DNA from 2 places in the Salinivibrio sp. IB574 genome. Region 2 is predicted to be linked to the other one. Evidence: riboswitches for the same ligand, from Rfam matches in the RefSeq annotation. Region 2 holds a riboswitch; the other holds the start of a gene.
What was found. Region 2 has a riboswitch for lysine ahead of BZJ17_RS11615 (Na+/H+ antiporter NhaC family protein). Riboswitches for the same ligand answer to the same signal wherever they lie in the genome.
Positions count from the first base shown of each region.

Region 1: another riboswitch for lysine. It lies ahead of lysC (lysine-sensitive aspartokinase 3); the one in region 2 lies ahead of BZJ17_RS11615 (Na+/H+ antiporter NhaC family protein).

Region 1 is NZ_MUFN01000028.1:31,194-45,927, forward strand. Features, by position in the region: gene BZJ17_RS13420 (acetyltransferase) at 1-142, shown strand, start outside; gene galU (UTP--glucose-1-phosphate uridylyltransferase GalU) at 405-1,265, shown strand; gene uvrA (excinuclease ABC subunit UvrA) at 1,418-4,243, shown strand; gene BZJ17_RS13435 (hypothetical protein) at 4,243-5,916, shown strand; gene BZJ17_RS13440 (alanine--glyoxylate aminotransferase family protein) at 5,924-7,057, opposite strand; lysine riboswitch at 7,285-7,469, shown strand; gene lysC (lysine-sensitive aspartokinase 3) at 7,555-8,940, shown strand; gene metH (methionine synthase) at 8,980-12,657, opposite strand; gene BZJ17_RS13455 (sodium:proton antiporter) at 12,827-14,119, shown strand; gene metA (homoserine O-succinyltransferase) at 14,165-14,734, opposite strand, start outside.
Region 2 is NZ_MUFN01000021.1:79,437-97,126, forward strand. Features, by position in the region: gene rnd (ribonuclease D) at 1-176, shown strand, start outside; partial or broken gene minE (cell division topological specificity factor MinE) at 229-497, opposite strand; gene minD (septum site-determining protein MinD) at 499-1,311, opposite strand; gene minC (septum site-determining protein MinC) at 1,329-1,991, opposite strand; gene BZJ17_RS11600 (YcgL domain-containing protein) at 2,266-2,541, shown strand; gene BZJ17_RS11605 (lytic murein transglycosylase) at 2,554-3,528, shown strand; gene BZJ17_RS11610 (H-NS family nucleoid-associated regulatory protein) at 3,607-4,032, opposite strand; lysine riboswitch at 4,309-4,489, shown strand; gene BZJ17_RS11615 (Na+/H+ antiporter NhaC family protein) at 4,575-6,158, shown strand; gene BZJ17_RS11620 (thymidine kinase) at 6,288-6,869, shown strand; gene cspD (cold shock domain-containing protein CspD) at 6,982-7,203, opposite strand; gene clpS (ATP-dependent Clp protease adapter ClpS) at 8,027-8,347, shown strand; gene clpA (ATP-dependent Clp protease ATP-binding subunit ClpA) at 8,391-10,646, shown strand; gene infA (translation initiation factor IF-1) at 10,714-10,932, opposite strand; gene BZJ17_RS11645 (arginyltransferase) at 11,062-11,787, opposite strand; gene aat (leucyl/phenylalanyl-tRNA--protein transferase) at 11,784-12,503, opposite strand; gene cydC (cysteine/glutathione ABC transporter ATP-binding protein/permease CydC) at 12,524-14,242, opposite strand; gene cydD (cysteine/glutathione ABC transporter permease/ATP-binding protein CydD) at 14,235-16,004, opposite strand; gene trxB (thioredoxin-disulfide reductase) at 16,087-17,046, opposite strand; gene ald (alanine dehydrogenase) at 17,163-17,690, opposite strand, start outside.

The DNA of each region.
Region 1 (14,734 bases), on a different contig from region 2:
CTTAAACCGTCCCCTAGGCGCAGTGGCTCTCGCACAACAATTTGCCACTGGCGGAGGACGAGAAGGCGCGGCTGGAATCAATGCCTTGCCACAAACAAAGCTATCCGACTTTGTATCGGCTTTCAGTCGCCACTACCCGTAAGTTTGCTCAGCCTCTTAACTCTGTCTCGCGTGAGCATGGGTAAAGAGTGTGAACTAACGCATATTCATGTCGTCAGAGTCTGGGTGAGCGATGAGTGAGGGCGTGCGTTTCGCTATACTGGAGCGATCGCGGCTTGCTTCCCTGCGCGTCGCCCAGCAAAATAATGCATAACCTATTGCTGTGGATGGTGTATTTGATTGCCATTCACGTAAATCACGCTGCGGCCTGTATGGCCACATCAGTGACGAATAAAGGATCCAAGATGATTAACAAATGTCTGTTCCCCGCCGCCGGTTATGGTACGCGCTTTCTACCCGCGACCAAGTCCATGCCCAAAGAGATGATGCCTGTCGTCAATAAACCATTGATTGAGTACGGTGTTGATGAAGCACTTGAAGCGGACATCCACGGCATGTGCATTGTAACGGGTCGCGGTAAGCATGCGATCATGGATCATTTCGATAAGAACTATGAGCTGGAGCATCAGATCAGCGGCACCAACAAAGAAGTGCTGTTGGATGATATCCGTAACACTATCGAAAAAGCCTCGTTTACCTATATTCGCCAACATGAAATGCGTGGCTTAGGACACGCCATTTTAACCGGTCGTGAACTGGTGGGTGATGAAGCATTTGCGGTCGTGCTGGCGGATGACCTGTGTATCAACCCGGGGCATGGCGTGCTTAAACAAATGGTGGCGCTATACAAACAATTTCGCTGTTCTATCGTCGCGGTGGAAGAAGTACCCGAAGACGAGACCCATAAATACGGGGTTATTTCCGGGCAAGAGATCAAAGATGACCTTTTCCGCGTAGACAACATGGTGGAAAAACCTGACCCGGGTACAGCGCCGAGCAATTTAGCCATTATCGGCCGTTATATTTTAACCCCTGATATTTTTGAACTGCTCGAAAACACACCACCGGGCAAAAACGGTGAAGTGCAAATCACTGACGCCTTGCTCAAGCAAGCGCAAGCCGGATGTGTGTTGGCCTATAAATTTAAAGGGGAGCGCTTTGACTGTGGCAGCGTGGAAGGCTTTATCGAAGCCACTAATCATTGCTATCAAAACCTCTACTTAGGCGGCAAAAACAAAGACGAAGCCACGGTTAAAAACCCGTAATCCCCGCTCTGCGTTGCGTCTCGACGTAAGGACTTTCCACCTTGGCAAAAGGCTGTGTAAATATACAGCCTTTTTTGTTTGGTCACAGCGCCGTCTGTGCGATACTGGGCACCGGTGACCAATAAGTGAGCTGACTGAGAAGTAGGATAACAATGGATAATATCGACGTCAGAGGCGCGCGTACGCACAACCTCAAAAACATCAACCTAACTATTCCCCGCGATAAGTTGATTGTCATCACCGGGCTCTCTGGATCCGGCAAATCATCTTTAGCCTTTGATACCTTGTATGCAGAAGGACAACGTCGCTATGTTGAGTCTTTGTCGGCTTATGCGCGCCAGTTCCTCTCTTTGATGGAAAAGCCCGACGTTGATCATATTGAAGGCTTGTCCCCCGCTATCTCCATTGAGCAAAAATCAACCTCGCATAACCCGCGCTCAACCGTGGGTACCATCACCGAAGTGTACGATTACTTACGCTTGCTGTATGCGCGGGTCGGGGAGCCTCGCTGTCCGACCCATGATGTGACCTTGGCCGCTCAGACGATTAGCCAAATGGTCGATAAAGTGCTTGCCCTACCAGAGGGCAGCAAACTGATGTTGCTCGCCCCGATTATCAAAAACCGCAAAGGCGAGCACGTTAAAACTCTCGAAAACCTTGCCGCACAGGGCTTTATTCGCGCACGTATTAATGGCGAAGTCTGCGATCTGTCCGATCCACCGACACTCGAACTACATAAAAAACACACCATTGAAGTGGTGGTGGATCGCTTTAAAGTCCGTGAAGATCAACAGCAACGCTTAGCGGAATCGTTTGAAACTGCTCTCGAGCTCACTGGCGGCAGCGCGGTGATCAGCTGGATGGATGGCGACGGCGAAGAGCTGATCTTCTCTGCCAATTTTGCCTGCCCGCACTGCGGTTACAGCATGCAAGAGTTAGAGCCACGCCTGTTTTCCTTTAATAATCCGGCTGGCGCTTGCGGCACCTGTGATGGCTTAGGCGTACAACAGTACTTCGATCCTAAACGGATTATTCAGAACCCTGCGGTCAGCCTCGCCGGTGGGGCGATTCGAGGCTGGGATCGACGCAATTTCTACTACTTTCAGATGCTACGCTCACTCGCTGATCACTACGACTTTGATCTCGAGCTGCCCTGGCAAGATCTGTCTGGCACCATTCAAGACATTCTGCTTTACGGTTCAGGCCCGAAAGAGATCGAGTTTAAATACGTCAACGATCGGGGCGATATTCGTGTGCGCAAACATCCCTTTGAGGGGATCCTCAACAATATGGAGCGTCGCTACCGTGATACCGAGTCTAATGCGGTACGTGACGAGCTGGCTAAGTACATTGCGACTAAACCGTGTGCAAGCTGTGGCGGGTCACGATTGCGTCAGGAAGCACGCCATGTCTTTATTGATGGCCGCAACTTACCTGAAATTTGCGAGCTGAGCATTCAACAAGCCCTCGACTTTTTTGAACAACTAACCTTATCGGGTCAACGTGCCAAAATTGCCGAAAAAGTCATGAAGGAGATCCATGACAGATTACGCTTTTTGGTCAATGTCGGGCTTAATTATCTTAACTTGTCACGAAGCGCCGATACGCTTTCTGGCGGGGAAGCACAGCGTATCCGCTTGGCGAGTCAAATCGGGGCTGGCCTGGTCGGAGTAATGTACGTGCTTGATGAACCCTCCATTGGTTTGCATCAACGAGATAACGCACGCTTACTCGATACGCTGGAGCATTTACGCGATCTCGGAAACACCGTGCTTGTGGTCGAGCATGATGAAGACGCCATTCGCGCCGCCGACTATGTGATTGATATTGGTCCAGGCGCTGGTGCTCACGGCGGACAAATCGTGGCCGAGGGCAGCCTCGACGATATTCTCAACAATGACAACTCGCTAACCGGACAGTACCTCAGCGGCAAGCAGGCGATTGCCGTTCCAGAGACCCGTCGCCCTCGAGATCCCGACAAAATGTTGGTGCTTAAAGGTGCAACAGGGAACAACTTAAAACATGTCGATTTACACTTGCCCGTAGGCTTATTCACCTGTGTCACCGGCGTATCTGGGTCAGGAAAGTCGACATTAATTAACGATACCTTCTTTAAAGTGGCCCACCAGCAACTCAATGGTGCCACCACCGCCGAACCCGCGCCTTACGAGTCTATTGACGGGTTAGGACATTTCGACAAAGTGATCGATATTGATCAAAGCCCCATTGGGCGTACTCCACGTTCAAACCCAGCCACCTATACGGGGATCTTTACGCCGATACGTGAGCTCTTCGCCGGCACGCAAGAGGCTCGGGCACGCGGGTATAAAGTGGGTCGCTTTAGCTTTAACGTACGCGGCGGTCGCTGCGAAGCCTGCCAAGGCGATGGGGTGATCAAAGTAGAAATGCACTTCTTGCCCGATGTGTATGTGCCTTGTGATGTGTGTAAAGGGAAACGCTACAACCGCGAAACACTCGAAGTGCGCTATAAAGGCAAAACTATCGATGAAGTCTTGGAAATGACCGTCGAAGACGCACGTGAATTTTTCGACGCCGTCCCCGCTATCAAGCGTAAGCTACAAACGTTGATGGATGTCGGTCTGAGTTATATTCGTCTAGGCCAAGCCGCCACCACCTTATCAGGCGGCGAAGCACAGCGGGTAAAACTGGCCCGTGAGCTATCTAAGCGCGATACCGGTAAAACGCTATATATCCTTGATGAACCGACAACCGGCTTGCACTTCCATGATATTCAGCAGTTGCTGAATGTGTTGCATCGCTTACGCGAACAGGGCAACACCATTGTGGTGATCGAGCATAACCTAGATGTGATTAAAACCGCAGATTGGATCATCGATTTAGGACCTGAAGGCGGTAACGGCGGCGGTGAAATCATTGCTCAAGGTACGCCAGAAGAGATCGTCAATGTGGTTGGTAGCCACACGGCCCACTTCTTGAAGCCCATGTTGGAGCGATAATGACACAGGCGTTACCCACCCACCGAGTGAAACGAAAACCGCTTACGGTGCCCTTTTTAGGGGCACTGGCGGCGTTATGGCTGATCTGTTTGCCATTGTATTCGGTCGACTTGCCGTTGGTGGGTATTCGCCATCCTGCTGCCGCTCTGTCGTTACTCACGCTTAGCTTGGTATTGGGGTTTGCCGGACTGGAAGTGTGGCGACAGCACACATGGCGCGTCACTCACTTAACCTGGGCGTTAGTGGCCGCCACGCTCTGTGCCAGTGTGCCATATCTTTATCCGCAAGCGGCAACGCTAAATAGCGGCTATGCCATCGCCGCATTGGTTCTCAGCCTCGGTTTTTTCTCCAGCTTACAGCAGTTTATTTTTAATCATGCCCAGCGACAAAAGCTACTGGCCGTCTTGATGCTTGCCTCTTGGTTGGCCATCCTTTCCGTCTTAGGCAACCAATCGCCACCGGGCATAGCGCCTTTTAAGTTTGAACATTGGGTGCCGCATTTACCCGCTGCCGTGACCCATGCGTTATTACTCACCGGCCTAAGTTTGGCGGCTTATCTGCTCGCCCGAGAGCCAAGTAACCGCTACCGCCATCCCATAACGCAAAGCGTGTTGGTGTTCACGCCAGTGGTTATCCTGCCCGTGCTTGCCATGCAAGGACGACCGCTACTGCTCCTGTTTGCCCTTTGCGCCATTGCCTTGCAACAAGTTTATCTCAGTCGCTTTGCGACGCGGCGCCAGCATCTTGCGTGGCTGGCCGCCATGTCTGCCGGTGCGTTACTCGCGGTGTTCGGACTGACCGGGCAAGAAAGCTGGCAATGGCTCACGCCTCAAGACAAACGCGCACTGTGGCTTGCATGGCAGCAATTTCAACAAACGCCTTTTTTTGGCGTTGGCATGGGTCATGGACAAACGACTCTACTGCTCGCATCGGCGGCACATCCGGGACACACTGGCCCCGTGAAATTGCCGAGCGCGCTAGCATTGTGGTTATTGGAAGGTGGGCTTGTGATAGCACTGGCGTATCTTGCGGTGATACTGCCACTGGCGCTTCGCATTATCCGCGCCCCTTCAGGCACGCGGCGTATGCTCGTTGCGCTCGTGCTTCCGCCACTCACTGGCTTGCTTATCTATCCGGCCAGCGGTACGCAGTGGTTTAACGGTATTTTACTGCTCATGTGGCTGTACTGGCTGGATAATTTAACCAGCAAATACCAACGAATCACATTTTCTACCGCCGAATATGGGCAGCGTATCGCGACACGCAGTATTGTCACTGTAATGATCTTGGTGGGATTGTTGTGCCTATCATCGGTGTATTTAGCCAATCGCTACCTGCGTGACTCTTTATTAACCTCTCAGCGTATTGCGCTCTACCAGCAACATCCATGGTGGCAAAGCAAACTCACCCAAGGGCTCGCGGAACAGCACTTTCAGCACACCCTAGAGACACTGTCGGATGCCGAGCGCCACCAGCACCTGCACCTATGGCTGCAGCATGTGGCACAACACCCCACGTTTACGGGTTACCAGCATGCTTACCAGATTGCACTGCAAATTGGCGATACGCAGCGGGCACGCGATATTCAGCAAGAGGCGCGATATTTGTTTCCGCAAGCCGCCAAGGTGTGGACCACTCGCCACACCTTACCGATGCGCACTCCGCCGGAATAACGTACGCTTAGCGCAGTGCGTCGCCCAGTGCTTTTAAGCATAGCGCGATGTTTTCTTCACGCGCACTGTAACCCATCAAGCCAATTCGCCATGCCTTACCAGCGAGATCGCCCAAGCCAGCACCGATTTCGAGGTTATAGGTGTTGAGCAAATGTTGGCGTACCGCGCCATCATCGACGCCATCCGGGATATACACCGCGTTSAATTGCGGCAAGCGATAAGGCTCATCCACCACAAAGCGGATACCTAAATCGTCCAACCCCGCTTTTAAGCGTTGATGCATGGTTCGATGACGCTGCCAAGCGTTCTCAATTCCCTCTTGATATAACTTGAGCAATGATTCATGTAACGCATACAGACTATTGACCGGTGCAGTATGGTGATAACTGCGTTTGCCGTCACCGCTCCAATAGCCCAGCACTAAGCTTTGATCGAGAAACCAGCTTTGCACCTTGTGGGTGCGCGCTTGCATTTTTTCAACGGCACGCGCTGAGAAGGTGACCGGCGATAGGCCCGGAACACATGACAAGCATTTCTGACTACCAGAGTAGACCGCATCAAGTTGCCATTCATCGACTTTCAAGGGTACACCGCCAAGTGATGTTACGGCATCAACAATGGTAAGGCAGCCGTGCTCGCGCGCCAGCGTCGCCAGTGTTTGCGCATCTGAGCAAGCGCCCGTGGAGGTTTCAGCATGAACAAACGCGACGATGCTAGCTTCTGGGTGCGCTTTTAATGCCGCTTCCACCTTTTCAGGGCTGACAGGCTCGCCCCATGCATCGTCAACCATCACCGCGTGTGCACCACAGCGTTCAACGTTTTCTCGCATTCGGTCGCCAAACACCCCATTGCGACAGACAATCACGGTATCACCGGGCTCTACAAGGTTAACGAAGCACGCTTCCATTCCTGCACTCCCGGGGGCAGAGACCGCAATGGTAAACGGATTCTCGGTCTGAAAGGCATATTGTAAGAGCTGTTTGACCTCATCCATCATCGCAATAAAAAGGGGATCGAGGTGTCCCAACGTCGGACGACTCAACGCCTGCAACACTTGCGGAGAAATATCAGACGGGCCAGGGCCCATCAGGGTGCGCTCTATCGGCTGAAATGAGCGGATATCGGAAATTGAAGTTGCCATAACCTATCCTTGTGTCTGCTAAATTTGCGCTTTCCGTTATAGCATACTTTGTGTTCATCGCCCCATTGTCACATTGCGAACTTACGTGCTAGAGCGCATATTCAACAGGTGGCGGATAGCAGCGACATAGGTGCCTGATCGTCGCTTTGCAACTCAATTGGCGGTTGACAACCACTCACCAGCGCCCGTAATGTAACCACTCACCATGTGGATCAACACATGGCCGAACATACAGAAGAGGTGCATCACTSAGGCAGTTATCACGCGGAGCCCTACTCCAAGGCGTGATAATCAGGGGAGGCGATGCCGAGGGGGTTCCGACAGGGTAAGGAGCCGCCGGCCATGAAGGCTGAATCCTTCAGGCTGTCACTTGTCATCCATTTGGACAGACAGGTGGAGCGCTTCTGGCAGAATGCCTGCCGTTTGCTCTTCCTTTTTGCTCGCGTTTGCGACGTGACTTCTGATGTTCCCCACTGACTTTTAAATATGTTGAATCAATGAGCACGAGCTCAAAAGGGGAAAAGGACGTGAACCCGTTACCATCTATTTCAGTCGCTAAATTTGGCGGCACCAGTGTTGGCACCTTTGCCGCCATGCAACAAAGTGCCGCAGTGATTATGCGCCACCCCGAGACCCGTTTTGTAGTGATTAGCGCATGTGCCGGCGTCACCAACCATCTTGTCGCCTTAGCCCAAGGCATAAAAAACGATGTCTTACGCCAAAACACACTGGATGCAATAGACGCTATCCACCAGCAAATACTGGCAGCTTTGCCCGCTTGTCATCACACCCAAGAAGCAGTGCGAACGCTCCACCAGCAGATTATCTCCTTGAGTGAGCAAGCCTGTGAGGCCCCGAGCGAAGCGCTTACCGATGCCTTGGTTGCCTGTGGCGAGCTTACCTCTACGCACCTGTTTACTCGCTTGCTCGTCCACCTTGGCCTGCCAGCAGCTCGGATTGATGCCCGCGAATATTTGAAAACGGATAGCCAATTTGGTCACGCTATTCCAGATATCGCCCTGACTCAGCAACAGTGTCAGCGCTTGAATGCGCAGCTAGACAATCACATTCTCGTGACCCAAGGATTTATCGGTGCCGACAAAGAAGGACGAACGACCACTCTTGGCCGAGGAGGCAGCGACTACAGTGCCGCTTTGTTTGCCGAAGCGCTCGGGGCAACAAGCTTGGCGATTTGGACCGATGTACCGGGCATTTATACTACCGACCCACGCCTCGCTGCCAAAGCACGTCCTATTGCTGAGATCAGCTTTAGTGAAGCATCGGAGATGGCGACGTTTGGCGCCAAAGTGCTCCACCCGTCCACGCTATTACCCGCGGTACGCCAGCATATTCCTGTCTTTGTCGGGGCGGCCTGTGCGCCGGAAAAAGGCGGGACTTGGATCCGAGAACACGCGGAATCATCCCCCCTATTCCGCGCCATTGCGTTACGCCGAAATCAAACCATGGTGACCTTGACCAGTTTGACGATGTTCCAAGCGTATGGCTTTCTTGCCAACGTCTTCGCGATCCTAGCGCGCTATCAGATCTCCGTCGATCTGATCACTACCTCCGAAGTCAGTGTGTCTTTGACGCTCGATCAAACCAATACACAAGGTGAGGTGCCCCGTTTGCCTGATGCCGCCTTGGAGGAACTCTCGACCTTGTGCCATGTTGACGTTTGCCAACACTTGGCCGTGGTCGCCTTAATTGGTAATGAGATGCGTCATACTCCGGGGGCGGTGACGCCGGTATTTAACGCCTTAGATACCGCCACCTTGCGCATGATTTGTTATGGCGCGAGTAATCACAATGTCTGTATGGTGGTTGATGACGACAGTGCCACCGAGGTAGTGCAGCGTTTACATACACAGCTTTTTGAGTAACACCCAAAAGAAAAGCCAGCGCGCGCTGGCTTTTCTCGGTTAGGCATTAAGATTAGGGCCTAGCCACTTTTCAGCTTCCTCAAGACACCAGCCTTTACGTGCCGCGTAGCTATCACGTTGATCGTTTTGAATTTTCGCTACCGCAAAGTAACGTGACTCTGGATGGGAAAAATACCAACCCGAAACCGACGCGCCCGGCCACATGGCATAGCTTTCGGTAAGTGTCATCCCCGTATGCGCTTCTACCGATAGCAATTGCCAAATCTTGCCTTTCTCACTGTGTTCAGGACAGGCGGCATAACCTGGCGCTGGCCGGATCCCTTGGTATTGTTCGCGGATCAGGGCGTCGTTATCAAGCGTCTCATCGGGCGCATACCCCCACAAGGTGATCCGAATTTGCTGGTGAAGATATTCCGCAAAGGCTTCTGCGAGTCGATCCGCCACCGCTTGGATCATGATCGCGTTGTAGTCATCCCCTTTCGCTTTGTACTCTTCCGCCAAAGCAGACTCACCAATGCCGCCTGTCACCGCAAACGCACCAATCCAATCCGCCTGACCGCTACTTTTCGGCGCAATAAAGTCTGATAAGCAATAGTTCGCACCACGCGGCTTTTGTGTTTGCTGACGCAAGTGATTCAATATCGTGCTCACCGTTTGTCGTGACGAGTCGGTATACACTTCAATATCATCATCCACGCTATTGGCAGGAAAGAGGCCACACACCCCTTTTGCCGCTACCAAGCCTTCTGCCTCGAAACGATCGAGCCAAGCATTGGCGTCTTGATACAAGCGACGGGCTTCCTCCCCCACCAGCTCGTGATCCAAAATCGCGGGGAATTTGCCACTGAGAGACCACGTCATAAAGAAAGGCGTCCAGTCGATATACTGACGTAAGGTCGCTATCGAGACATCATCGTAAACATGGATGCCTGGCTTCGCCGGTTGCGGAGGCATATAGTTTGCCCAATCCGTTTGCCACTTGTTATCGCGAGCCTGCTCCAAGGTCACCGGTGGCGTGCGGGGCGCTTTACGCTGATGCTGCTCACGCACAGTGTCATACTCTTTGGCCAAACGCGCGACAAAATCAGGTCGCTGCGTCTCGGATAATAACGAGGAGCACACCCCAACCGCACGCGACGCGTTGGGTACATAGACCACGGGCGCATGGTAATGCTGCTCAATTTTCACCGCGGTATGGGCTTTGGAGGTGGTCGCACCGCCAATCAACAGAGGAATATCAAACCCTTGTCGCTCCATCTCTTTCGCCACGTTCACCATCTCATCTAACGATGGGGTGATCAGACCCGACAGACCAATAATGTCGACGTTTTCTTCTCGGGCCACCGACAGGATCTTATCGGTCGGCACCATCACACCGAGATCAATAATCTCAAAGTTATTACACTGCAGCACCACGCCAACAATGTTTTTGCCAATGTCGTGTACATCGCCTTTGACGGTGGCGAGCAGGATCTTGCCATTGGTCTGCCCTTGCTGCTTTTCTGCATTGATGTAAGGTTCAAGGTAGGCCACCGCTTGCTTCATCACCCGTGCCGACTTCACCACCTGAGGCAGGAACATCTTGCCTTCACCAAACAAGTCCCCAACCACGTTCATGCCTGCCATCAACGGGCCTTCAATGACTTCTAGGGGTTTACTCGCTGCCGCGCGAGCCAGCTCGGTATCTTCAACAATAAATTCTGTAATGCCTTTGACCAGTGCATGTTCCAGCCGCTTTTCCACTGGCCAGCTGCGCCACTCCGCGGTTTCCGCGACTTCGCTCTCACCACTATCACGATAGCTGTCGGCGATCTCCAATAAACGCTCCGTGGCGCCATCATCTTTGTTGAGCACCACATCTTCTACTGCCAAGCGAAGCGATTCAGGCAAATCATCATAGATGGCTAACTGGCCCGCATTGACGATCCCCATGTCCATGCCATTTTTGATGCAGTGATACAAAAACACCGCATGAATAGCCTCACGGACGGGGTTGTTGCCTCGAAACGAAAACGACACATTTGAGACCCCGCCCGAGATCATGGCATGCGGTAAAGTTTGCTTGATATCAGCCACGGCGTTGATGAAGTCGACCGCGTAGTTATTGTGCTCATCAATGCCGGTGGCAACCGCAAAGATATTGGGATCGAAGATAATGTCTTCCGGCGGAAAACCGACTTGCTCGACCAGAAGATGATAGGCCCGCGTACAGATTTCTACTTTTCGTGCCTGAGTATCGGCCTGTCCTTGCTCATCAAACGCCATCACTATCACCGCTGCACCATAGCGACGGACCAAACGTGCTTGGTGAAGAAAGGCTTCTTCTCCTTCTTTGAGCGAAATAGAGTTGACGATGCCTTTCCCTTGAATGCACTTGAGGCCAGCTTCAATCACCTCCCATTTGGAGGAGTCAATCATCACAGGCACACGGGCGATATCCGGCTCGGCCGCGCAAAGATTGAGAAATCGCACCATGGCCTTTTCGGCATCCAACATACCCTCATCCATATTGATATCGATGATTTGGGCGCCGTTTTCCACTTGCTGCAATGCCACTTCAAGCGCTTCGTCATATTGCTCTTCAACGATTAAACGTTTAAAGCGTGCTGAGCCGGTCACATTGGTGCGCTCACCCACATTAACGAACAAGCTATCGGCATTAATGGTGAGTGGCTCGAGTCCAGATAAGCGACAGGCGACGGGATGAGCCGGCAAGGGGCGAGGAGGATGCGTCGCAACAACATCACTGATCGCTTGAATATGTTCGGGGGTGGTCCCGCAACAGCCACCGACCAAGTTGATAAAGCCAGATGCCGCCCACTCATCAATGTGCGTCGCCATCTGTTCAGGAGAGAGATCATATTCGCCAAAGGCGTTGGGCAACCCCGCGTTCGGGTGGACAGAGACAAAGCCCTCACAAATGTCGCTCAGCTCTTTAACGTATTGGCGCAATTCCGCCGGCCCGAGCGCGCAGTTCAAGCCAAAAGACAGTGGCTCGACATGACGCAACGAGTGATAAAAAGCGGCGGTGGTTTGTCCGGATAAGGTACGCCCAGATGCATCAGTGATAGTGCCAGAGATCATAATGGGCAGGCGTGAACCACGAGCATCAAAGACCTTCTCCACCGCAAACGCACAGGCTTTGGCATTCAAGGTATCAAAGATGGTCTCCAACATGATGATATCTACACCGCCCTCAATGAGGGCTTCGGTAGACTCAGCATACACGTCGACTAACTGATCAAAACTGACATTGCGAAAGCCCGGGTCATTCACATCCGGTGAGATCGAGCACGTTCGGTTAGTGGGCCCTAACACACCCGCGACAAAGCGGGGTTTAGTTGGCGTTTTCGCCGTCCACGTATCAGCAACCTCACGCGCAAGCCGAGCGGCCGCTAAGTTGATTTCCGCACTCAGCGCTTGCATGTCGTAATCGGCCATCGCGATTTGGGTGGCGTTAAAGGTATTGGTTTCAATAATGTCCGCGCCCGCAGCCAGATAATCACTATGTAGGGCAGCGATTTTATCGGGCTGAGTCAGCACCAAAAGGTCATTGTTACCTTTTACATCACAGTGCCAATCTTTAAAACGCGCGCCACGATAATCGGCCTCATTGAGCCCTAGCCCCTGAATCATGGTGCCCATACCACCATCGATTACCAAAATACGTTCGCGCAGTTGCTGTGTCAGTCGGTCCATACTCATTACGCTTATCATCTTCCTCATTGCGATAATTTCATCCTACCACAGCGAAAATGGAAATCTAGACGTCTATTTAAATGAATTAATATTGATCTATTTCAAATCTGCTGTTCGTTTTGGAAGCGATTTCTATTAATATTTTGTAACTCTTTTTTCCACTCCCTAGCCGTATCAGGAATGATGTATGTCAACCTACGCTATCCTCAGCTTTATGGCCGCTGCCGCCATTATCATCGCGTTTATTAACAGTAAAATTAGCCGCGTCCAAACCACCATCGCAATCACGGCGGGTGCACTTTTACTGTCTTTAGGGATAGTGATTGCCGGTCAGTATCAAGCCCTGCCTCTAAAGGCGATTGCCGCGCAAACCTTAGGGGATATTCATTTTGAGGAGTTTCTCCTTGAGGGCGTGCTTGGCTTTCTACTTTTTGCTGGAGGGCTGGGCGTCAAACTGCCTTCGTTTTCAGACCAAAAATGGGAAATCACCACTCTTGCACTCGGTGCGACACTGATCTCCGTGTTTTTAGTGGGATCTGGTGTGTGGGGCGTGTTCCAACTGATTGGGGTACAATTTGATTATATTTACTGCTTACTTTTCGGCGCCCTGATCTCACCCACGGACCCCATTGCCGTGCTTGCGATTGTCAAAAAATTACATGCCCCCATGCGTATTACCACCCAAATCGAAGGCGAGTCGTTGTTTAACGATGGTTTTGGCTTGGTGGTGTTTGTGACTATTTTCACCCTCGCATTCGGACACCAAAACCCAACCTTGGCGGGCACCCTGTCGCTGTTTGCGCAAGAAGCGATTGGCGGCATATGTTACGGCCTAGTTTTAGGCTATGCCTTTCACCGTTTGATTTGTGCCACTAACGATCACTCCATGGAGCTGTTACTCACTTTAGCCATTCCCAGTGCAGGCTATGTGCTCGCCGATATGCTGCATGTTTCCGGACCACTGGCAATGGTCGTCTCCGGGATCATGATCGGTAACTGGACCCGCTTTATTGGCTTTTCCAAAGAGAGTGAAGATCACCTCGACCATTTCTGGGAACTGGTCGATGAATTTCTTAACAGCTTACTGTTCTTGCTCATCGGCTTAAGCTTGTTGCAAATCACCTTTCATGAAGAGGACTGGATTGTAATGGGTTGTGTCGTGCCTTTAGTGCTAGCGGCTCGCTATTTGAGTGTCAAAGCCTGCTATCTCGGTTTCCGATGCTTTCGCGAATATAACCCGTGGGCTGTGCGCATTCTCACATGGGGAGGATTGCGTGGAGGCCTCGCCTTGGCCATGGCCATGGCGGTACCAGCCGGCATTATTGTGGTCCCAGAAAAACAAATCGATGTCAGAGAGCTGATTTTGGTGATGACTTACGCGGTGGTGGTGTTTTCTATTTTGGTACAAGGCTCAACCATGACCGGCATGGTTGATAAAGCAAACGCAGCTCAAGACGAGATGGACAAGCGCCTTCAATGAACTCCGCTCCTTTGTCTATCATAAAGGCGCCAGATGGCGCCTTTATTATTCATCAAGCGTAAAGTTAGACGCTGAAAATGTATCCAAGTCGAAGGGGGTTTGCTGATAGACACAATAGTTCAGCCAATTCGCAAACAGCAGATGCCCGTGACTGCGCCAGCTCACATACGGTGGCTGAGAAGGATCGTCATCCGGATAATAGTTAATGGGGATCACCGGCTCCATCCCTTCCTCTAAATCACGGTGATACTCATCATGCAAGGTATGCGCATCATACTCAGGATGCCCAGTGACAAACACATTGCGCTTATCTTTGGTCGCGGCCAGATACGTACCCGCCTCATTAGAGGTGGCTAAGATATCCAGATCGGTATGTTCATCCAAATAATGGGGAGAAAAGTCTGCATAACGTGAATGAGGCGCTAAGAAGCTATCATCAAAGCCGCGTAATAGCGGATGCTTAGATAACTCCCTATTTACCTGATGGCGATAAACACCTGATAGCTTTTCTTTGCGGGTTTTCTTAGGCAAATCGTAAAGTAGCTTTAATCCTGCTTGCGCTGCCCAACAGATATAGAGTGTGGAGGTGACATGTTGGTGTGCCCAATTCATCAC
Region 2 (17,690 bases):
AGGGTTTTGTACCAGAGTTTATTGGCTCAAAGAAGCAATTGAATCAGTTGATCAGTTGGGTATGGCGAGAGCATAAAGCGGAGGATAAACGCCCAGACCTCGCACAAGGGTGGCGATATACTCTGATTGGCAAGCGCCTGATAGAGATGATTCCTAGTGCGCCAGTGACGCATTAAAAAAGCGGTGCTTAGCACCGCTTTTCTACAATCAGCGAACGAGGCTCACGCTTTAGCTCTCTTTCCCTTCTTCGGGCAAAGTCACATTTAACTCTAAGACGGAAAGATCGTCGTCCCCTTGCTCGAGGCTCACGGAGACTTGCTCTGGACCGATATCCACATATTTACGGATCACATCTAAGATATCTTGCTTGAGCTGTGGCAAATAGGTTGGGGCAGGGCTATCTGCACTGCGTCGCTCCGCAACAATGATTTGCAGGCGCTCTTTTGCAATGTTGGCGGATTTTTCTTGGCTGGCCGAAAGAACTCTAGCAATGCCACATTAGCCTCCAAATAAGCGTTTTAGAAAACCTTTGCGCTCTTCCTCAATAAAGCGGAATGGGCGCTCTTCGCCAAGCAATCTTGCAATGGCATCTTCATACGCTTGTCCCGCATCCGATTCTTGATCGAGAACCACAGGCTCGCCTTTGTTTGAGGCATGCAGTACTGACTGGCTTTCTGGGATGACCCCTAACAGTGGGATACGTAAGATCTCCTCAACATCCGACACGCTGAGCATTTCGCCGTTGGTGACGCGGCTTGGGTTATAACGGGTTAAGAGCAAGTGGTGCTTAACCGGTTCCTCACCGTTTTCGGCGCGGCGAGATTTTGAATCGAGAATGCCCAGAATGCGATCAGAGTCGCGCACCGAAGAGACTTCAGGGTTGGTCGTGACGATGGCTTCGTCGGCAAAATAAAGGGCCATGAGGGCGCCAGCTTCGATACCCGCAGGCGAATCGCAGATGATGTATTCAAACCCAAGCTCATCCATCTCTTTTAACACCCGCTCGACGCCCTCTTTGGTGAGCGCATCTTTATCACGAGTTTGTGAGGCTGGAAGAATAAATAGATTTTCAACCCGTTTGTCTTTGATCAGCGCTTGATTAAGGTTGGCTTCGCCGTTGATCACGTTGACAAAGTCATACACCACGCGGCGCTCACATCCCATAATTAAATCGAGATTACGAAGACCAATATCAAAATCAATCACTGCGGTTTTTTTGCCAGCCATGGCGAGTCCCGTCGCGAGTGCTGCACTCGACGTGGTTTTACCAACACCGCCTTTACCGGAGGTAATTACAATAATTCGTGCCATTCCTCGTCCTTATTCTGTTATAGCGTGAGGGGGTCTATTTGTAAGCTTTCTTGATTGAGCGAGACCATGACGGGGCGCTCAATAAACTCAGATGGAATTTTGTCGCTTAGCCAGTAGCTACCGGCTACTGACAATAATTCTGATTGTAAATTCTGGCAATAAATACGCGCTTGCTGCTGGCCGCTGGCGCCGGCAATGGCTCTGCCGCGCAGCACGCCGTAAATATGAATACTGCCATCAGCAATGACTTCCGCCCCGGCACTGACATGATTCAATACCACCAAGTCAGCATTTTTGGCATAGATTTGCTGTCCCGAGCGCACGGGATTCGTGACCACTTTAGTGGGGGTTTGAATCGGATCGGCAACACGAGATTGCTTGCTCGATTTGAGTACCGCAAGCCCCACCGATTTGGCTTGCTGGCGGGTATCGTTATGCGTGACGCCAGTAAGGCCGACTAAAATCATCCCAGTTTCACTTAAACAGTACTTTAAAGCGGTGAGATCTGGGCATAGCTTTAAACGGCTGATATCCGCCACCACAGGCGCGCCTTCAAAAAATGCGGGGGCTTGAGAAACCTTATCAGCCAAAATGGCGGCCGCTTCAGTAAAATTGTCATCCACAAGATGAAGAACAGACAAAGTAAAAGTTGAGCCTTTCAACTCCGGGTGTTTGTGCATGTTGTTTGATTCCGGTTATATCGTTGAAACGCGAGTCAAACGCGCATTATCAGACGTTGGATAGCATGGTATATTCACAGCATCGATGCGGCAAGCAGGGTTTGATATTCGGCGGACATTGCCCCCTAATTTTGGCGATTTCTTGTCATGGTGCGCGATGTGAGCCGCGTTTAGTGAGCATTGTGTGACACATTTTGCGGCAAAGCCTAACAAACCTTAACTCGTCGATGACACTATTTCGCCATCGTTATGGCATGCTGATGAGGACATTGAGATGTATTGCGCAATTTATCGTAGCAAAAAGAAAGAAGGCACCTATCTTTATGTACCGGGGAGAGATAAATTCGATGATGTGCCAGAAGCATTAATGAACAGTTTTGGACAACCAGAGTTTGCCATGATGATTGATCTCGGTAAGCGAGAAAGACTTGCGGTTGTTGATATTGAGAAAGTGAAACAAAGTCTGCAAAACGAAGGGTTCTTTCTACAATTACCACCGCCACCGGATGCGGCGTTGCAGGCTATCCGAAACAAGAATGAAAAATTGTAATTAGGGAAGCGTATGCGCAAAGGTTTGATTTCAGCATTGGTTGCAGCCTCAGTTTTTACCTCGGGGCCGCTATTTGCAAAAGAAGGGTTTGATCAGTACGTCGAATCATTGAAAGAGGAAGCGCGTCAAGCAGGGATTGATGACGATATACTGGCACGCGCGTTTGCTGGCATTGAGTATCATGAACGGGCGGTCAGTGCCGATCGAAATCAACCTGAGCGGCGTTTAACCTTGGATGAATACATTCCCCGCGCCGTACCGGATTGGAAAGTCGATCAGGCGAAAGCGCTGTATAAAAAACATTATGCGGCGCTAAAAAAAGTCGGTGAGGAATATCAGGTTCAGCCTCGTTTCATTGTAGCCTTGTGGGGCGTGGAAAGTAATTTTGGCAAACTGCAAGGCAACTACAATGTTATCGAAGCACTGGCCACATTGGCTTATGATGGGCGTCGAGAAGCCTTTTTCCGCCAACAAACAATGGCAGCACTGACCATATTGCAAGAAGGGCATATTGCGCCTGAAAACATGAAAGGTTCATGGGCCGGTGCAATGGGGCAAAGCCAGTTTATGCCGACGTCTTTCCTTCATTATGCGGTTGATGGGAACCAAGATGGTAAAAAAGATATTTGGCAAACGGAAGCTGATGTCTTTGCTTCTGCGGCGAACTATCTAAAACAAGCTGGCTGGGACGATACGTACACATGGGGACGCCAAGTTAAATTACCAAAGCATATAGATAGGAATAAACTTGGTGTCGAAAGTAATAAGGCGCTGTCATTGAATCAATGGCAAGCATTAGGTGTAACGCGTCTTAATGGCCAAGCGTTGCCGAATGTCGATATTCAAGCTTGGTTGATTCAGCCTGATGATGAACTTGGACGAGCTTATTTGGTTTATAACAATTATCAAAGCTTGTTGAAATGGAACCGTTCGCACTACTTTGCGTTAGCAGTCAGTCATTTGGCAGACCGGATAAAGTTTGGTTAATGGATGATGACAGAGTTTTACGAATCAGATAAAAAAAAGAGGCCGTCCGGCCTCTTTTTTTATCTTTATGTGCAACACTTAGGCTTGTTGGCCAGGGATCAAGAAGTCTTCTAATTTCGCGCTACCATTTTCGGTTGCTTCACGGATCACTTTCGGCATACGACCTTGACCGGTCCATGTTTTTACCGAGCCGTCGCTATCAGTGTATTGATATTTAGCAGGGCGTGCCGCGCGCTTGCCTGTTGATTTAGACTTGCTTGCACCACCTAATAATTTCATGAGTTCATCAGGTTCAATACCATCGGCGATTAACATCTCACGGTATTTTTCTAGTTTCGCTAGGCGTGCTTTTTCTTCTTCTTGCGCTTGACGCTCAATCTCTTCACGTTCTTCAACGACGGTTTGCAGCTTTTCTAACGCTTCTTTAAGTTGCTCGGCGGTCATTTCTTTCGCGACAGCACGTAAGCTGCGTAGGTTAAGTAACGCTTTCATTGCATCAGACATTATTGGGTTCCTATTTGATTTATATGTTAATTGAACGGATGGTAACAGTATAAGTGAAATATACAATATTACATAAAATAGTTAGTGCCTATTTTTCATTATTTATTTTCTGTTCGCAATATTTGTTACCCATATTTAAGGGTGTTTTTTTAAATATGCCCAAATTTTGAGTGGTTGCGACTGATTTCATCGACACTTGATAGTGTGACGTTTTAAGTGGTGGCTTTTTGTGCGTGAACAGTTGCGATAGTGAACATCTTGTGTAGAATGCTCCACTCTTAACGTAGAGGTGCGTTGTTTATAAGTAATGTGCACGAGGGTGATGCCAGTGACCGCACATGAAAGGAGCCAACGCCGAAGCCAGTAAGGCCATCATGCCGACTGTGCTGGGGCTGTTACCGAATAGGGGCAGCACTGCCATAGTAATTAGGACACACTATGGAGCGCTACTGTAGGAGGCAAGTTGTTTGCTGTGTGTTACCACGCCTTACCAGTCTTCGTTTCTGCAGTAGATCTCCAACCAATTGGTTGATATTGAGATCATGAACTTAACAGACTTTTCTTCATCCGCTTTATCGTTACTTCCACCCTTGCTGGCTTTGGGCCTTGCCATTGCAACACGCCGCGTGCTGTTGTCGCTAGGCATGGGGATTGTACTCGGTACCTTGCTACTCGCTGACTTTTCCCTAGGGACATCGGCGCAATACCTTTTTGATGTGGTTGCCGGCCTATTTGTGGCTGACGGCAGCATTAATAGCTGGAATATGAGTATTCTTGCTTTCCTCGTACTACTCGGGATGATCACCGCTTTATTGTCGCTCTCTGGAGGAACACGAGCGTTTGCAAATTGGGCACAGAGCCGAATTAAAAGCAAACGAGGAGCAAAGCTACTGGCGGCTTTCTTGGGCGTATTTATTTTCGTAGATGACTATTTTAATAGCTTGGCGGTGGGGGCTGTTTCGCGCCCTGTGACCGATCGCTTCCATGTGTCTCGAGCCAAGCTGGCGTATATTCTCGATTCGACCGCCGCACCTATGTGTGTTATCACCCCCGCTTCGAGCTGGGGCGCTTATATCATTACCGTCATCGGCTCGATTTTAGTCGCACATGGGGTGACTGATTACACGCCGCTCGGCGCCTTTGTCACCATGATCCCGATGAACTTCTATGCAATCTTTGCGCTTCTGCTGGTTTTTGCAGTGATTTGGTTTCAGCTTGATATTGGCCCCATGCGTCAATTTGAATACCAAGCAAAAAAAGGCAGTCGCTTAGGGGATGAAAGCGACAATTGTGCCGATCTTTGTGACGATCTTGGGATTGAAGAAAGCGAGCACGGCACGGTTTCTGATCTGGTGTTACCGATTGTGGTCCTCGTTGTGGCGACCATCAGTGCGATGCTCTACACCGGTGCACAAGCGTTGGCAGGTGACGATGTATCTTTCTCAGTACTCGGCGCGTTTGAGAATACTGATGTAGGCATGTCCCTTCTGATGGGAGGCGCAGCTGGACTTATCGTTGCTTTAGCCATGACGATCAAACAAGGGATTGGTGCGCCTGCGATCAGCAAAACCTTATGGGTCGGGGCGAAATCCATGTTTGGGGCCATTCTTATTCTGCTGTTTGCATGGTCTATTGGCCATATCATCGGCGACTTGCAAACGGGTAAATATCTGTCTTCATTGGTGCAGGGCAATATGCCATCTGAGCTACTCCCTGTTGTGCTCTTTTCACTCGCGGCAGTGATGGCATTTGCGACCGGCACCTCATGGGGAACCTTTGGTATCATGCTACCGATCGCGGGCGATCTGGCTGCGGCGACGGAAATTTCCTTGATGTTACCTATGCTGTCGGCGGTATTAGCCGGTGCGGTGTTTGGTGACCATTGCTCACCGATCTCAGATACCACCATCTTGTCATCCACAGGGGCACGCTGTGGGCATATTGATCATGTCTCGACACAGTTACCTTATGCGATTGGTGGCGCTCTGGTGTCCGCGGTTGGCTTTTTTGTCCTTGGCTTTACCGCATCACTATGGTTGGCATTTGCCGCCACGACACTGGCCTTTGTCGCGCTTTGTTTTGCGCTACTGTGGCTGAAAAAGCGCCCTTGCAAAGCCATGGCCTAATCTCGCTCGTAACTACCTCATAATAGGATTGAGCGCAAAGCCCCGCTGGTCGGGGCTTTCCTTTTTGATGAGATCCGGTAGCATGCTGGATTGATTTTAAGCCTGATGACCGAATAATCCGAGATAACAATGGCGCAGCTTTATTTTTATTACTCCGCAATGAATGCCGGTAAGTCGACAACACTTTTGCAATCAGCCTTTAATTATCAAGAGCGAGGCATGCAGCCCCTGTTATATACAGCGGCAATCGATGACCGATATGGTCAGGGAAAAATTAGCTCACGAATTGGTTTAGAGACAGAGGCGCACCTATACCACAATGAAACCAATTTATTCGAACATGTTTCAGCCATTCAAGAACACGAAAAAGTAGACTGCTTGTTACTGGATGAGAGCCAGTTTCTCACCAAGCAGCAAGTGCTTGAGTTAACTGATGTGGTCGATAAATTGCGTATTCCTGTGTTGTGTTATGGATTACGCACAGACTTTCGAGGAGAGCTATTTGAAGGCTCTCAATACTTACTCGCTTGGGCGGATAAGTTAGTAGAACTAAAAACGGTTTGTCATTGTGGTCGTAAAGCCAATCGAGTGATCCGCCAAGATGCGAATGGCAATGCGATCGCTGATGGCGATCAAGTTGTGATCGGTGGTAACGAGCGTTATGTGTCGGTTTGCCGGTTGCACTATAAGGAAGCTCTTGGCTTACTATGAGCATGGCCTGCGATGGGCGAGTGTCTCGATAAGGTAGAGCGCGCCGAGTACGAAAAAAAGCGAACGCAATGCGCTCGCTTTTTCCTTTGTAACCGTCGCGAATAACGCGTTGTTATTTCGCTGCTTCTTGTTCAACGGGGACGATTTGGCTCGCATGGTAGCCTTTCGGTCCTTCTTGAACCTCGTAGCTGACGGTTTGACCCGCTTTCAACGTCCTGTATCCATCCATTTGGATTGTTGAGTAATGCGCAAAAACGTCGCCTTCTCCTTCTTCAGGACAAATAAAGCCGAATCCCTTGGCATTGTTAAACCATTTTACTGTACCAGTTTCCATGCGAAACATCCCTCTTGCATCAAACTTTTGCATACCTTGCAATAAACTAAGTGCCCACTCATGACCTCTGCGCTAGCACGCATCAGACAGCATTTGCTCAAGATGGTGAGCGTGCGATCAAAAAGTGGTTAGTTTATCTACCACAATTCCCACTGTAGTAGATACTTTTAGGCAGTCAAGTATCGATAATAACTTATAACAACATTTTCATAGTAATCCGGAAAAGTGTGAGAGCCTGACGATAAATGCATAAAAAACAATAATGTCATTTTCATGAATCTATCGAGTCACCTCTCACTATGGATGCTCGGTACGTCGCTATTTGTTATAGGTGGAATGTCACTTAATTGTTATAAATTCAGCTAGTTATGTGTTGTATCTAGAGTTATTTATCTCACTATACAAGATGAGATAACCTAGTAGCGTGAATGAAATCGCAATCATTGGGTGTAATAAACTTTGTTGTTTTATGAATAATTTCTTACGTCTAAATACTGAGATAGATTTAGCGCAAATCCCTTTTTCAATCCCATCAACACAGTTGTTTCCACTTTATAGCCGTGAAATGTCTTTATTTTTGTACATTGCTTATGGTGAGGGCTGAGATGTTTTTTATTGAACGGTGAACGTTTTAGCACTTTTACCCCTAGATATATCAGTAAGTGACTAACAATTGCACAGACACACTTTGTTCGCATTGAAAGGGTTGCTGGAATACAATCTGTGGCTTAACTTTAAAGATAGGTGGACGGGATCAGTGGATGGCAGCAACGCCCCGCCACAACGACAGCCTAGACACCCAAACAATGCATTGTAAGTGGTTATGAGTAATTGGAACGAGTGGGCGCTCCCTGATGCTGACATCGCAGCGTCAGAGAAGACGAAGCTACAACCGCCATCTATGTACAAGGTGGTGCTGAACAACGATGACTACACGCCGATGGAGTTTGTCATTGAAGTGCTCCAGACGTTTTTTGCCATGGACGTGGACAAAGCGACGCAAGTCATGCTGACGGTGCACTACGAAGGAAAAGCCGTTTGCGGTGTATTCACCGCAGAGGTAGCGGAAACAAAAGTGGCACAAGTGATGATGTACGCCAAAGAGCATGGTCATCCATTGCTGTGCACCATGGAGAAAGCATGATTTCTCCGGCACGCTTTAGCGCGGTTATTGAGGGAGGTGCCTTATGCTGAATAAAGAACTTGAAGCGAGTCTCAACGGAGCCTTTGCACGTGCGCGTGAAAAGCGCCACGAATTCATGACGGTGGAGCACCTGCTTCTCGCGTTAATTGACAACGCCGCCGCTCAAGAAGCCTTGACAGCTTGTCGCGCAGACCTAGATGGCCTGCGTAAAGAGCTCGATGCGTTTATTGAGCAAACGACCCCTCTTATCCCTGTTGATGATGAATCACGCGAAACGCAACCGACATTGAGTTTCCAGCGCGTACTGCAACGCGCGGTGTTCCATGTGCAATCGTCAGGGCGCAGCGAAGTGAGTGGTGCGAACGTATTGGTCGCGATATTTAGCGAGCAAGAGTCTCACGCGGCTTACCTTTTGAAAAAGAACGACGTGAGTCGCTTGGATGTGGTGAATTTCATCTCTCACGGCACAACGAAAGACGACAACGACGATTTGCCGAGTAGCGACATGGGCGCTGAAGAGGCGAGTGGCGAGCCCGGTGAAGATAAACTGGAAAACTTTGCCACCAACCTGAATCAGCTCGCGCGGGTCGGGGGCATTGATCCGTTGATTGGTCGTGACAAGGAACTGGAACGCACCATTCAGGTGCTATGTCGCCGTCGTAAGAACAATCCGCTGTTAGTCGGCGAAGCCGGCGTGGGTAAAACCGCTATCGCTGAAGGCCTCGCATGGAGAATCGTAGAAGGGCAAGTCCCTGATGTCATCAAAGATTGCGTGATTTACTCGCTTGATATCGGCTCGCTTCTTGCGGGTACCAAATATCGTGGCGATTTTGAGAAGCGCTTTAAGTCCATCTTGAAGCAGCTTGAGAAAGAAGATCATGCCGTACTCTTTATCGACGAAATCCACACCATTATCGGTGCAGGGGCGGCGAGTGGTGGACAAGTTGATGCCGCAAACTTGATTAAGCCATTGTTAAGCAGCGGTAAGTTACGCTGTATTGGCTCAACAACCTACCAAGAATATGGCTCCATCTTTGAGAAGGAGCGTGCGTTAGCCCGTCGTTTCCAGAAAATCGATGTCATTGAACCGTCTATCGATGACACCACAAAGATTTTGATGGGCTTGAAGCCGAAATATGAAGCGCACCATGAGGTTCGCTATACCAACAAGGCGATCCGTGCGGCGGTTGAACTGTCGGCTAAATACATCAATGAGCGTCATTTGCCAGATAAAGCGATTGATGTGATTGATGAGGCTGGGGCGCGTTGTCGGATGGCGCCAGCGAGCAAGCGTAAGAAAACCGTGAATGTTGCGGACGTCGAGTCGATGATTGCCAAGATGGCGCGTATCCCAGAAAAATCAGTATCTTCCTCGGACAAAGATGTGCTTCAGTCGTTGGAAGATAAGCTGAAGATGCTGGTGTTCGGTCAAGACAAGGCGATTACGGCGCTGTCGGAAGCGATTAAGCTGAGCCGAGCGGGGCTAGGCGAGGAAAACAAGCCTGTGGGTTCGTTCTTATTCGCAGGGCCAACCGGTGTGGGTAAAACCGAAGTCACGGTGCAACTGGCACGTGCCATGGGAATCGAGTTACAGCGCTTTGATATGTCCGAATATATGGAGCGCCACACTGTGAGTCGACTGATTGGTGCGCCTCCAGGTTACGTGGGTTACGACCAAGGTGGTTTGTTAACTGATGCAGTGATCAAGCATCCACACTCGGTAGTGCTACTGGACGAAATCGAAAAAGCGCATCCGGACGTGTTCAACTTGTTGCTACAAGTGATGGATAACGGGACGTTGACCGATAACAACGGCCGTAAAGCGGATTTCCGTAACGTTATTTTGGTCATGACAACCAACGCCGGTGTGGCAGAGACGGTCCGTAAGTCTATTGGCTTGATTCAACAAGATCACAGTCACGATGCGATGTCGGAAATCAAAAAGGTGTTCTCACCGGAATTCCGTAACCGTTTAGATAACATCATTTGGTTTAATCACCTTGATGAAACGGTCATTCTGCAAGTGGTTGATAAGTTTATTGTTGAGTTACAAGCTCAGCTGGATGCGAAAGGGGTCTCTTTGGAAGTGACCTCCGAAGCGAAGCGCTGGCTTGCCGAAGAGGGCTATGACAAAGCTATGGGCGCGCGTCCAATGGGCCGGGTGATTCAAGACAACCTGAAAAAGCCGTTGGCAAACGAGCTGTTGTTTGGCTGCCTAGTGAACGGTGGGACAGTGCGTGTTGTGCTTAAAAACAACCGCTTGGATTTCCAATTCAGCGACCAGATGGAACCTGCATAGAGCGTAGGAGAAGTCTGATAAGCAAAACCCGGCGCATGCGCCGGGTTTTTTGATCGCGTTATGAGGATTAACGCGAACGGAAAACGATGCGACCTTTCGACAAATCGTAAGGGGTCATTTCAACAGTGACTTTGTCGCCGGTCAGGATGCGGATATAGTTTTTGCGCATCTTGCCTGAAATGTGGGCAGTCACCACGTGACCGTTCTCTAGCTCAACGCGGAACATAGTGTTAGGTAGCGTGTCTAGCACGGTACCTTGCATTTCAATTACGTCTTCTTTTGCCATTGAATCCTCTTAGGCTTACTGTTTTAGCCAATTTTTTGACCGACAGATAATGCCTCTATTCTGAAAGTCTGTAAAGTTCGGGTGCGAATTTTACCCTGTTGACGCCAAGCTTGCTAGAAAAAATAGCCACTAAGCGGTGGATATAGGCAAGCTAAAGGGTCGCCATTGGTGATTTATAAAGCGTTGGTGCGGGAAGTAATCCGCTTTATAACGCATGGCTGGACAATCATCAATTTGATAGCCCAGATAAAGCCACGATTTTTTCTCGGCGCTGGCATATTCAAGTTGAGCTTGAATGCAGACGCGTCCTAATGAAAAACGATGGAACGGGTCAAAAAAGCTGTATAAGGCGCTTAAACCGTCACTCAGCACATCAGTAACGGCAATCGCAACCAAGGTCTCTTCACCGTTATTAGGCTCATACAAATGAATAAAGCAGGGGTGAAGCCAGTCGCTATGGGTGAAGGCAATAAAGTCCTCCGCTTTAGCTGGGTACATATTGCCATCAGCATGGCGCGCGGTGATGTATTGATCGTAAAGTGAAAACCAGTTTGGGTCGAGCTGGTCGCTAACCTTTACCCGCAGCCGTTTTAGTTGGCTGCGATGGCGCTTTTGGCTTTTACTTGGTTGATACGCGCCAACATCAATGCGCAAGGATTGGCACGCATTACAGTGAGGACAATGCGGGCGATACATCATGTTACCACTGCGGCGAAAACCGGCGTTGATCAGTTGCTGGTAACCCGCAGGGTGGTGCATGTCGGGGGATAACACGACCGCGAGCTGTTCGTTCTCTGTCGATATATATTGGCAGCGAGAAGCTGGAGTAAGGCCGACTTTTAGCGCGACGCTCATGACTGCCTCTCACGAAAGTCCGCGATAACGTGCGGCATATATGCGGTTTTTAAGCGCGTGTCTCGCGCCGCGTATAGGGCGTGAATAAACTCATCCCGAGGCCATGCCTTGGCGCCGAGAGAGGCAAGGTGGGGCGTCATCATTTGGCAATCGATGTAGTGCCCACCTTGAGCTTGAAAGTGACGACAAAACTGCCAAAGCGCGAATTTTGAGCCATTATCGATAAGCGAAAACATGGATTCACCGCAGAAAAACTGTCCTACGGCGACACCATACAATCCCCCTACGAGTTGATCCTCTTGCCACACTTCGACACTGTGCGCATCGTGCTGCTGGTGAAGGGCGAGGTAGGCCTCACGCATCTGGTCGGTGATCCAAGTTTGCTCAGGGCCCCTGATGGCGGCACATTGATGAATCACTGCCTCGAAGGCGTGATTGATGGTCACGGTCACTTGGCTTTTGCGCGCCGCTTTGCGCAAGCTGCGGCTGACGTGAAAGTCAGAGGGACGAATGATGGCCCGTTCACTTGGCGACCACCACAGCAACGGGTCTTCTTCACCAAACCAAGGGAAAATACCGCTACGATAGGCAGACATGAGCCGTGCAGCCGAGAGATCGCCGCCAATAGCTAACAGGCCATCTGGATGAGCGAGTGCATCGCTCACCGGAGGAAAGCGAAAATCATCTGCCGCTAATGGCGGCAAAAAGAGGGTCATACCCGCAGTCTCTCCATGTGTTACAAGCGTTGTCGCAGTTGTGCATAGCGTCCGTTTGCCGTCATGAGTGCAGCATGATCGCCTTGTTCGACAATCTCACCGGCATCCATGAGACAAATGGTGTCCATTTGCTCAAGCCCGACCAAGCGGTGAGTGATAAACACCACGGTTTTGTTTGCACAATGTTGCTGTAGTAAGGATAGGATCTGCGCCTCCGTTTGCACATCTAACCCTTCGGTTGGCTCATCTAATAAAACGATAGGTGCGTCATGCAAAAGGGCACGCGCAATACCAATCCGTCGTCGTTCGCCACCAGAAAGCTGTCGGCCTCCATCTCCCATCCATGCATTGAGTCCTGGCTCGGCCAGCAAGGTTTGCAAGCCTACTTGGGTTAACACTTGCGTCAGTGTCTCGTCGCTGGCCTGCGGGCATGCCAAGAGCAGGTTATCGCGCAAGGTGCCATTAAACATGTCGACCCGTTGCGTGACGACAGAAATCGCTTGGCGTAACGCCGGCTCTGACCATTGACGTAACGGCTTGCCATCAAGATGGATCTCACCGTTGCTTGGATCCCATGCGCGCGTTAACAAGCTAAGCAGGGTTGATTTTCCACATCCGGTCCGACCGAGTAGCGCCACTTTTTGCCCCGCATGTACGTGCAAAGAAATGTGGTTTAATGCAGGGTTTGCAGTTTCTGGGTATTGATAACTGACGTTATCCAGCTTGAGCTCACCTTGCACCGCATCGGCATGTCCTTGCGGCGGAAAATAGACACTGGGTGTACGCTCGGTAATCCGGTTGAGCCGCTTAGCCGCGGTCAGGGTTTTCCCCAAATATTGGAAAGCCGCGGTGATGGGCATCATCAACTCAAAGCTTGCCATAGTGGTAAACGCGACCATTGCAATAAGCGGATCGGGCAAGCGACCACCCACACCATCGGCAGCTAACCAAATCATCAAAACTAAGGTTAAACCGGTTGCCGCCATCAGCACCGCATTCGCCCAGCCGGTGACGTTTGCCATGTTCGCTTGCGCGGCTAGCATGGCTTTTTCACTGTCATTAACCCGTGCACGATAACGGGATTCTGCGCCAAAAAGGGCGAGCTCGGCATGGCCTTGCAGCCAATCGAGTAGGGCGATTCGGGTAGCGGCATTTTGTTCTAATTGCTCGCGTCCATGTTGCTTACCAAGATGGTAAAAAATAACGGGTAACCCCAGCAGTAACGCCAATAAACAGCCGCCTAACGCTAGCCCTAAGGTTGGGTCGAACCAACCCAAAAACAGACTCACAGCAAGGACACCGAGGGCGCCAACAACCATGGGACTGACCAAGCGCAGATAGACGTGATCCATCGCATCAACATCGGCCACCATGCGATTGAGCAGGTCGCCATCACGCACATTCAGGGTTTGATCCGGCACCAAAGGCGCAAGCTTACGGAAAAACGCTACCCGCAGGTCGGCAAGCAATTTAAACGTGGCATTGTGGCTGACGACGCGCTCTGCCCAGCGCCCAAAGGTACGGCCGATAGAAAAACCACGCACGCCAGCAGCGGGCAACATGTAATTGAAGGTGGCCATGCCAGTGAGTCCAGCCACGGCCGCCGCAGCGATAAACCAGCCCGATAAGGTTAATAGGCCAATCGCGGCAAACAAGGTGGCAAACGCCAACACCATGCCCAAGCTAAGACCAAACCAGTGACGCTTATACAGGCGTAAGTAGGGGAGTAGTTCACGCATCGAGATTTCTCCTGTCTGCTGAGGCCAGCATGTCAGCAAGCTGCCCTTGAGCGGCGATATCTTTGAATTTGCCTTGCTGAGTGATGGCGCCATCAGCCATGACCCAAACCTGATCGCAGTTGTCGAGCGCATCGAGGCGGTGTGACACCTGAATACAGGTTTTTCCTTGGGTCGCTGTGTGTAAGCTCAAATTGACCAGTTGTTCGCTGTGGGCATCGAGGCTTGCCGTCGGCTCATCCAATACCCATAGTGCACCGTCTTGCAATAAAGCACGTGCAACCGCGATACGCTGTGCTTGGCCGACTGACAGTCCGCCGTTGCGGTCGCCAACGGGATGAGCCAGTCCGTCGGTCAGACGCATGACAAACTCATCGACATAGGCTTGTGTCATTACATGATTAATCGACTCTGGCGTGGCATCAGGGTTGGCGAGCGCAATGTTGTCACGAATAGAGCCATGAAATAGCTGTGGATTTTGGCCTACCCAACTGATCGCTTGGCGCCAATGGGTGAGTGAGAGCGCTCGGCGCTCACAACCGTTAATGACCAGACTGCCGCGATAGGGTAAAAAGCCGAGCAGTGCATTCAACAGGCTCGACTTGCCTGCGCCACTGACGCCGACAAGTGCAATATGCTCACCGGCTTTGACGTCAAAGTTGAGCGGCCCAGCCAAGACATGGCCATCAGGGCTGAGCACTTCGAGATCGCGCGCGGTGATGGTCACAGCCTCGAGATCGGGTGTCTCTTGGCCTTGTGTGCCGGTATCGGGTTGCGCATCGAGAAACTCGACGATGGATTCGGCAGCCCCAATCGCTTGGGCTTTGGCGTGATAAAACGTGCCAAGATCACGTAATGGCTGGTAAAACTCAGGCGCGAGCACCAGCACAAATAGGCCGGTAAATAGCGATATCGGGGCACCATAGTGGCCAAAGTTAAGTTCACCAATGAAACTGAAACCGAAATAGACGGCCACGACTGCAATGGAAATGGCCGTAAAAAACTCGAGTACGGCGGACGACAAGAAAGCCAGTCGTAGCACTTCCATGGTTCGTTTGCGGAAGGTGTGTGACGCTAGATGCAGTTGTTCGGCTTCTGCATCAGTGCGATTGAACAGTCGCAGTGTCGGTAAGCCACGCAAACGGTCATAAAAATAGCCTGACAGTCGTTGCAGTGCTTTGAAATTCTTGCGATTTGCGTCGGCGGCTTTGATCCCCACCAAGGCCATAAAAAAGGGCACCAGCGGCGCGGTAATCAAGAATATCAAGCCGGAGGCCCAATTGATGGGGAACACGGTGACGAGAATCACCACGGGGATCAATACGGCAATCGCCATCTGCGGTAAATAGCGGGCAAAGAAGTCCTGTAATTCTTCGACTTGCTCGAGGAGCAAGCTAGCCCAACTGCCCGCCGGACGACCTTGAATACTCTCGGGGCCGAGTTCATGAAGACGATTCAAGATCAACTGGCGAATATGGTGGCGAATGGTTTGGCCACAGCGATAGCCCGTTCGCTCTTTAGCCCAACTACAGGCCGCACGCAGTAATACTACGGCCCCCAGACCAAAGAAACTGGGCAGCAAACTGTATTTATCGGCTTGTTCGATTATGAGCTGATAAAGCAAATGGGCGAGGAGCGCTGCTTGAGCAATGAGTAGCAGTCCAGATGTAAAGGCTATGCCAATCGTCGCAACTAACCAGGGTTTGGCTAACACGCTCTGCGACTTGAGCCATTTCGTTAGCGCCCGCTGTTTAGATTTATCCATATCGTCTTATTATTTTATGAAAGGCCTGCGAGTGAGGCAGAGCAGGCTGCTCAGGGGCAGCCTGCGTGGGATCGCGCGAGGGTTACTTCTCAGCTAACCCGTCAAGGTAGCGCTCAGCATCGAGCGCTGCCATACAGCCGGTGCCGGCTGACGTGATCGCTTGGCGGTAGACATGATCCATCACATCGCCAGCGGCAAAAACGCCTTCAATGCTGGTTTGTGTGGCGTTACCGTTCAGGCCGGAAGCCACTTTGATGTATCCGTTTTCCATCTCTAATTGACCGGCAAAAATGTCAGTGTTTGGCTTATGGCCGATAGCGACGAAGACGCCCATTACATCCAGCGTTTCTGTCGCATCACTTTGGGTGTCTTTTAAGCGCACAGCAGTGACGCCCATTTCATCGCCAAGCACCTCGTCCAGCACACGGTCAGTGTGTAAAACGATGTTACCGTTCTCAACTTTGTCCATCATGCGATCCACAAGGATTTTTTCCGCACGGAAGCTATCACGGCGGTGTACAACATGGACTTCAGAGGCGATGTTAGACAAATACAAGGCTTCTTCGACCGCGGTATTACCCCCGCCAATCACAGCCACTTTTTGGTTGCGATAGAAAAAGCCATCGCAGGTTGCACAGGCGGAGACCCCACGGCCTTTAAAGGCTTCTTCTGATGGCAAACCAAGATATTGTGCGGATGCACCTGTCGAAATAATTAAGGCATCGCAGGTGTATTCGCCACTGTCGCCTTTTAAACGAAATGGGCGCTGAGACAGATCAACGTCGTTGACGTGATCAAAAATAATCTCGGTGTCGAATTTCTCCGCATGGTCTTTCATGCGGTCCATCAAGGCTGGACCCGTGAGGCCTTCTGGATCGCCAGGCCAGTTCTCTACATCGGTGGTGGTGGTTAGCTGGCCACCTTGTTGCATACCCGTGATCATAACTGGATTCAGGTTGGCACGCGCCGCATAAACAGCGGCGGTATAGCCAGCCGGGCCTGAACCAAGGATCAATAGGTTAGCATGCTTAATGTTACTCATTCACGTCTCCGGGCAGGATAGAGGTTCGTTTTGAATGGCCTGATTGTAGGTAAATTGGACGGGTAAAGAAAGGGCACCGTGACGGTGCCCTTTGATTGTAGGGTACAAAACGAGCATTAATGTGCTGCTTTTAATGCGTCCATGGCATCCACATAAGGAAGTTCAAAGCCTTCAGCCACTTCTTTGATGGTGACTTGACCATGAATAACGTTCAAACCATTGCGCAGGTGTTGATCTTCTACCAAGGCATCGCGATAGCCTTTGTTGGCCAACTTCACGATATAAGGCAGGGTCGCGTTGTTGAGAGCAACGGTAGAGGTGCGAGCAACCGCGCCTGGCATGTTAGCGACACAGTAGTGAACCACATCATCAACAATGTAGGTTGGATCCGCATGGGTGGTCGCGTGTGACGTCGCGAAACAGCCACCTTGGTCAATGGCAACATCGACCACGGCCGCACCTGGTTTCATGCGCTTGATGTGGTCTTCGTTAACCAGTTTTGGCGCGGCTGCACCTGGGATCAGTACCGCACCGATAACCAGATCAGCATTGAGAACGTGCTGCTCCAGTGTTTCTTCTGTGGAGTAGACCACTTTTGCGCGACCTTGGAATTCTTCATCCAAACGACGCAGTGTGTCGACATT